Regions from separate parts of the Mesorhizobium sp. CA16 genome, predicted to be linked through region 3. Evidence: riboswitches for the same ligand, from Rfam matches in the RefSeq annotation. Region 3 holds a riboswitch; each other region holds the start of a gene.
The links. A riboswitch is a leader RNA that binds a small molecule or an ion and turns the genes downstream of it on or off. The one in region 3 is predicted to bind cobalamin.
Positions count from the first base shown of each region.

Region 1: linked by a shared signal. The riboswitch ahead of bluB (5,6-dimethylbenzimidazole synthase) and the one ahead of LB525_RS16835 (DUF1636 family protein) in region 3 are both predicted to bind cobalamin.
Region 2: linked by a shared signal. The riboswitch ahead of LB525_RS05975 (CbtB domain-containing protein) and the one ahead of LB525_RS16835 (DUF1636 family protein) in region 3 are both predicted to bind cobalamin.

Region 1 is NZ_JAIUHP010000013.1:176,027-178,284, reverse strand. It holds gene LB525_RS19230 (hypothetical protein) at 1-332, shown strand, start outside; gene bluB (5,6-dimethylbenzimidazole synthase) at 333-1,064, opposite strand; cobalamin riboswitch at 1,107-1,285, opposite strand; gene LB525_RS19220 (histone deacetylase family protein) at 1,401-2,258, shown strand, end outside.
Region 2 is NZ_JAIUHP010000003.1:36,586-38,843, forward strand. It holds gene LB525_RS05970 (histidine phosphatase family protein) at 248-835, opposite strand; adenosylcobalamin (AdoCbl) riboswitch at 919-1,068, shown strand; gene LB525_RS05975 (CbtB domain-containing protein) at 1,060-1,269, shown strand; gene LB525_RS05980 (CbtA family protein) at 1,432-2,172, shown strand.
Region 3 is NZ_JAIUHP010000011.1:66,997-69,254, reverse strand. It holds gene LB525_RS16840 (winged helix-turn-helix domain-containing protein) at 1-586, shown strand, start outside; cobalamin riboswitch at 1,095-1,299, shown strand; gene LB525_RS16835 (DUF1636 family protein) at 1,339-1,770, shown strand; gene cobW (cobalamin biosynthesis protein CobW) at 1,767-2,258, shown strand, end outside.

The DNA of each region.
Region 1 (2,258 bases), on a different contig from region 3:
TGGCGGCGATCATGTGGGGAGTGTCCTTCGTCATCTTCCTGTTGATGCTAGCGCCTGCGGCCGCCATTCTGTGGGTCATGCCGGGCCAGCTTGCCGGCTGGGCCTTCGTGCTGGCCATCGTCTTTGCCTGGGCCTTCAAGGCAGCCTTCATCGAGCCCTTCGCCATCGCCTCGCTGATGCAGGTCTATTTCGAAGCCATCGAAGGCCAGGCGCCCAATCCCGAATGGGACCGCCGGCTCGCCGAGACCTCGTCCAAATTCAGGGAACTGCGCGACAAGGCGCTGGGCTCTTTTGGCGGCGGCTCGCGCTGGGATACGCCGAGGGCCGCCTGATCATGGCTTTGATGCGCTGCCGAGCTTTGCGATTGCCGATTTAAGCGGCGCCTCGCCGGCGCCGCGAAACGTCTCGCTCATCACCAGTTCGGGCAGCGGCAGGCGCTTGCCCCAGCCATGCGCCTCGAGGTCCGGCTTCGGCGCGAAGGCCGAGACGCGGCCGACGCAAAGATAGGCGATCGGCGTGACATGCTCCGGGATCGCGAGAAGCCGCTTCAATGCCTCGGTTTCGATGATGCTCACCCAGCCAACGCCGACGCCTTCGGCCCGCGCCGCCAGCCAGAAATTCTGCACCGCGCAGACAGTGCTGTAGAGATCCATCTCCGGATTGTGCCAACGCCCGAGAGGCGAGTCCTTCGAGCGCTGCCGGTCGCAGGTGATGCACAGGTTGAGCGCGCTTTCGCAGATGCCCTCGAGTTTCAGCTTGCGGTAGAGCGCCTGGCGTTCCGCGTCGATCGCCGGCAACTCCTGCTCGCGCGCGGCGAGGAACAGGTCGCGCACTTGTCTGCGCCGCTCGGCGTCGCGGATGACGATGAAATTCCACGGCTGCATATAGCCGACCGACGGGGCGTGATGCGCGGCGGTGATGAGCCGCGCCAGCACATTGTCATCGAGATCGTCGGGGACGAAATGGCTGCGCACGTCGCGCCTGGTGAACATGGCCCGGTAGACCGCGTCGCGCGCCAATTGGTCAAAGTCGTCGCCGCTCGCGGCGATCGCTGCTGCCGTCATCGCTTTTCCCCTTGCGACAAGCAGTTCCCCGCCTGACCAAGCGGAAAACCATGTCTGCCGGGCCGGTCTTCTGGCTCGGGATCGTCCCGCATCCGGCGCCTTCCCGTCTTCGACAGTGGCGTTTGCCGGCGCGGTCCCCCTTACAGTGTTGGGCACGCCACGGAATTCAACCGTGTTCCCGATTCTCCCGCGTCGCGGGCACCTGGCAGCGACGCGACCTTACAGAGAAGCTTGGGCCGCGCCAATGGCGTTAGCGACACGGCAAGACGCGATTTTCCCCAGCCATTCGGCTGCCAAACATGGTCATTGCGGTCATAGGTCCCTAGATTAGGCGCCATGGCCACCCGTCTCTACACGCATCCGATCTTCCTCGAACACCTCACGCCGCCCGGTCACCCCGAGCGGCCCGACCGCCTGCGCGCCATCGAGCGCGTGCTCGACGACGAGGCTTTTTCGGCGCTCGACCGTGTCAAGGCGCCGGAAGGCGACGAGAAAACGATCCTCTATGCGCACCCGCAGGATTTCGTTGAGCGCGTGCGCGGGGCGATCCCTGAGAGCGGGATCGTGTCGATCGACGCCGATACCAGCGCCAGCCCGAAAAGCTGGCAGGCCGTGGTGACGGCGATCGGCGGTGCCAACGCGGCGGTGGACGACGTCTTCGAGGGCCGTGCGGCAAACGTCTTCGTCGCCGCGCGTCCGCCTGGACATCATGCCGAAAAGACCACGGCGATGGGCTTCTGCCTGTTCAACACGGCGGCGATCGCCGCCCGATACGCGCAGAAGAAACACCAGGCCGAGCGCGTCGCCATCGTCGACTGGGATGTCCACCACGGCAACGGCACGCAGGACATCTTCTGGGACGACCCGTCGGTTCTCTACTGCTCGACGCACCAGATGCCGCTTTACCCAGGCACCGGCGCGAAGAGCGAGACCGGCGCCGGCAATATCGTCAACGCGCCGCTGGCGCCGCAGACCGGCAGCGATCTCTTCCGCGACGCCTTCTTGTCGCGCGTGCTGCCCTCGATCGACGCGTTCGCGCCGGACCTGATCATCATTTCCGCCGGCTTCGATGCGCACCATCGCGACCCGTTGGCCGAGATCAACCTGACCGAGGACGATTTCGACTGGGCGACCGGGCAATTGATGGAACGCGCCGGGCGCCATAGCTCCAACAGGCTCGTCAGCCTGTTGGAA
Region 2 (2,258 bases), on a different contig from region 3:
AGACGCTCAAAAGCGACGGGCAGTGGTATCGCTGTAACATTTGGGTTGAATCACCGAATTATAGACCGCTAAAGGCAATTTGTGAGGGGCCCTTTGAGTGGACGAGACGCTGGTTCTATCAGTCCGATATAAAATTACCCGATGTTAAACCGGACTTTTAGCCTCCGGATCGGCGCCGCCTCACCGTCGCGTCGACCGTTTCCCTGACCGTCTGCTGGCTGCGTATCGTGCCGTTCGCGCGCGGGGGCTAATAGTCCCCGACTGTTCGGCCGGCGACCACGCCGCTCGCGCGCAGCACCCAGCGGCGGCCGTCGCTGCGGAACTCGGTGAGCGACAGCGGCTCGATGTCGATCTTCCAGACCGAGGAAAGCGGCGCGCCGAGCACATGCGCCATGGCGGCGCGGATCGGCATGGCATGCGTCACCGCGACGGTGTGACCGCTTTCGCCGGCCAGCCGCTCCATCAGCGCAGCACCCCGCCGGGCGACGTCGGCGAGCGATTCACCGCCATGGGGCGCCGCGTCTGTACCGGCGAACCAGGCCGCCATACCTTCGGGATCCTCGGCCTGCACCTCTTCGAAACCTTTGCCGGCCCAGCGCGCGAAATCCTGCTCGGCAAGCAGCGGCTCGACCGTCGCGTCAAGGCCGAGCGCCTCCGCCGTCCGCCGCGCGGCCAGCGCCGGGCTTGTCCAGATACGGTCGGCGCGACGCAGCGAAGCGGCCAGCGCGCCGGCGCGATCGAGGGCGCGCGGCTCCGGCGGCTCATCATTCGGAAAGCGGCCCTTGCGCATCCCGGGCGTCGCTCCGCTTGCGATCATCGTCAGGCGGACAAGCATGAAAAACTCCGTGGCACAGCGAAAAACAGGCCTCACGAAGCCGTGCCGCCATTACATGTCGTTGACAGGCGAACGAAGTACTGACAAGTGTCTTAATGCTATACGGGATTGGAAGCCGGTGCGAGTCCGGCACGGTCGCGCCACTGTGATCGGCACCAGCCGAAAGTCAGGCCTTATTCCGCAGCACTCGATCAACGGGACGCAGTATCCCAAGGGAGGTCAATATGTCCGACACCACCTTCGCCCCCAGCTACGGCCCGGTTGCGATTCCGGTCCGCGAGCTTCTGCCCTGGGCCATCCTCGGCGGGCTGCTTTTGATGCTGGCGATCTATTTCGTCGGCGCGGAAGAAGGCGCCACCTCGCTGATCCGCGGCACCTATGTGCACGAATTCGTGCATGACGGCCGCCACCTGCTCGGCTTCCCCTGCCACTAAAGCGGTTCGGCATCGCTGAACCCGCTTTCGATTCTGATCCAACGCAATTCCGGACGGAAAACCGCTGCGCACTTTTCCTGGAATTGCTTGGTTGGCTTAACGCAATTCCGGACGGAAAACCGCTACGCACTTTTCCTGGAATTGCTTGGAGGGATTGGTGACATGGTTGGAAAACTTTTGCTGCGCGGCATGGTTGTCGGGCTGGTCGCCGGGATTTTGGCGTTCGCCTTCGCCCGCGTCTATGGCGAGCCGCAGGTCGACAAGGCGATCGCCTTCGAGGAACAGCAGGCCCAGGCCGCCGGCGAGGCGCCGGAGCCCGAGATGGTCAGCCGCGCCACGCAGGCCGGCATCGGCCTGGCGACCGGCGTGCTGATCTATGGCGCCGCGCTTGGCGGGCTGTTCTCGCTGGTCTTCGCCTACGCCTATGGCCGGCTAGGCTCGCTCGGACCGCGCGGCACCTCGGCGCTGCTGGCGTTGCTCGGCTTCCTGGCCGTGATCGTGGTGCCCGGCCTCAAATATCCGGCCAACCCGCCCGCGGTCGGCAACGCCGAGACCATCGGCTACCGCACCGAGTTGTTCTTCATCATGATTGTCGTCTCGATCGCGGCGATGGTGGCGGCGGTCGGCCTGGCGCAGCGGCTGTGGAAGCGGCTCGGCGCCTGGAACGCCTCGATCGTCGCGGGCCTCGCCTTCCTCGTCGTCTTCGCTTTGGTGAAGGCGGCGCTGCCCGACATCAACGAGGTGCCGGAGAACTTCTCGGCGACGGTGCTGTGGCAATTCCGCGTCGCCTCGCTCGGCATCCAGCTGGTGCTGTGGACCGTCGTCGGGCTCGGCTTCGGCGCGGTTGCCGAACGCGTGGTCGCGGTGCGCGACCAGCGCAGCCCGGCACGCCGCTACGCCTGAAATCCGATGCGTTGGCCGCCACGGTTCTGCGCCCTGGCGGCCAAAGCGGCTCAACGGTCTGTACGACCGCAGAGCCACTTTGGCCT
Region 3 (2,258 bases):
CTCGGTCGAGGACGCGCATCGCGAGTTGCTGCGCATTTCCGCCCGCGCCCATGGCATCGCCACCTATGGCGACCTGCGCGACTATTTTCGTCTCGCGCCGGGCGACACGAAGGGTCGCATCGAGGAACTGGTCGAAGCCGGCGAATTGCTGTCGGTGAAGGTCGAAGGTTGGGACAAGACCGCCTATCTCCACAAGGACGCCCGTTTCCCGCGCCGGATAGAAGCGCGCGCCCTGCTCGCCCCTTTCGATCCCGTCGTCTTCGAACGCACCAGGACGGAGAAACTCTTCGATTTCCGCTACCGCATCGAGATCTACACGCCGGCCGAGAAACGCCAATATGGCTACTACGTGCTGCCCTTCCTGCTCGGCGATCGGATCGTCGCCCGCGTCGATCTGAAAGCTGACCGCCCGGCCAGCATCTTGCGCGTCCACGCCGCCTACGCCGAGGCCGGCGCCCCGCCCGAAACGGCCGCCCAGCTCTTCGACGAGTTGAAGCAGATGCAGGGCTGGCTCGGCCTGGAGGCGATCGAAGTGACGCCGGCCGGCGACCTCGGGCCGGCGCTGGCCGACATCGCGGTGTCGTAGCTGCGCGTTGACAGGGAGAGTGAACAAAAATAGAACATCCCAACTGTGGTTAGGATCGGTTGCGATGGTTTTCAGTCGCTCGATATGTCTGGTCTTGGCCTACCTGACCTTAGCGTCGCCATCATATGCGACAGGTGCTTACCGAGAGGAATGGGTAGAGGTCACGCGTCCAGTCATTTTCTGTGGCGGCCACATTGCACCCGGTATGCAGCCAAAAGAAGTGACGGCGCTTCTTCTGCCGTGGTTGGAGTTTGGAACGATCGACAAGCAGATCGCAGGCGCCTGTGGCTTATTGCCGGTAGGGCAGCGCTATATAATAGTTCATGAGCCGAAGTTCGACGCCAATCGCTTCGTCTTGATGTGGGAACCGGTTTGCCAGCGCGGCTGTTCGTTAAGTATGGCGCCCGTGGCCTCACCGCCTCGCAAACTTGTGGGTCCATACCTCAAACCCATAAAGCCGCCAAAAGGCTGGTACTAAGCCAGTCGTTGACTCCAGCCCCCTGAACCCTCTAAATCCGCCGCAGACGGTCTTCTCCCGGCAAAGGGAGGAGCCAAGAGGGAATGCGGTGCGGGCCGAAAGCCCAAATCCGCGGCTGTCCCCGCAACTGTAAGCGACGAGCCTCTGCCGAAAACCACTGGGATGTTCCCGGGAAGGCGGCATTCAGGGTGACGACCCGCGAGCCAGGAGACCTGCCGTCTGAGACTTTAAGTATCCGAATGCCCGGCGGGTTTTCCGGGCAAGGAGCATGGTTTTGGATCGCAACGGCAGTTTCCCGGCAAACAGCGCGGACATTCCGTCCGAGCCCGATGCTTTGGCTGGCGCCACCGTCATCGTCTGCTCATCCTGCCGCGACGAGACCGGGTCGGATGCGCATCCGCGCGCCGGCGCGCTGCTTGCCGAAGACACGCGTCGGGCTGCTTGCGGCGAAAAGATCGACATCCGTACCGTCGAATGCCTCGGCAACTGCAAGCGCCGGCTAAGCGCCGCGCTGCTGCGCGACGGCTGCTGGAGCTACGTCTTCGGCGATCTGAACACGACCAGCGGCGCCGATCTCGTCGCCGGCGCAAAGCTCTTCGCCACCTCGACCGATGGCCTCATCCCCTGGCGCGGCCGGCCCGATTCTCTCAAGCGCGGCCTGGTTGCCCGCATCCCTCCCCTCGACATGCTGAAGGACCGACCATGAACGCATCCGTTTCCCGCGTGCCCTGCACCGTCGTCACCGGCTTCCTCGGCGCCGGCAAGACGACGCTGATCCGCAACCTGCTCGAGAACGCCAAGGGCAAGCGGCTGGCGATCATCGTCAACGAGTTCGGCGATGTCGGCATCGACGGCGAGATCCTGAAAGGCTGCGTCGACTCTTGTCCGGAAGAAAACATCGTCGAGCTCGCCAATGGCTGCATCTGCTGCACCGTCGCCGACGATTTCGTGCCGGCGCTCGACCAGATCCTGTCGCTCAACCCCAAGGTCGACCACATCCTGATCGAGACCTCGGGCCTCGCTCTGCCGAAGCCGCTGGTGCAGGCATTCCAGTGGCCGACGGTGAAGAGCCGCGTGACGGTCGATGGCGTCATCGCCGTGGTCGACGGCCCGGCGCTCGCCGACGGCCGTGTCGCTTCCGATATGGATGCCCTGCAGGCGCAGCGTGCGGCGGACGATTCCCTCGACCATGAC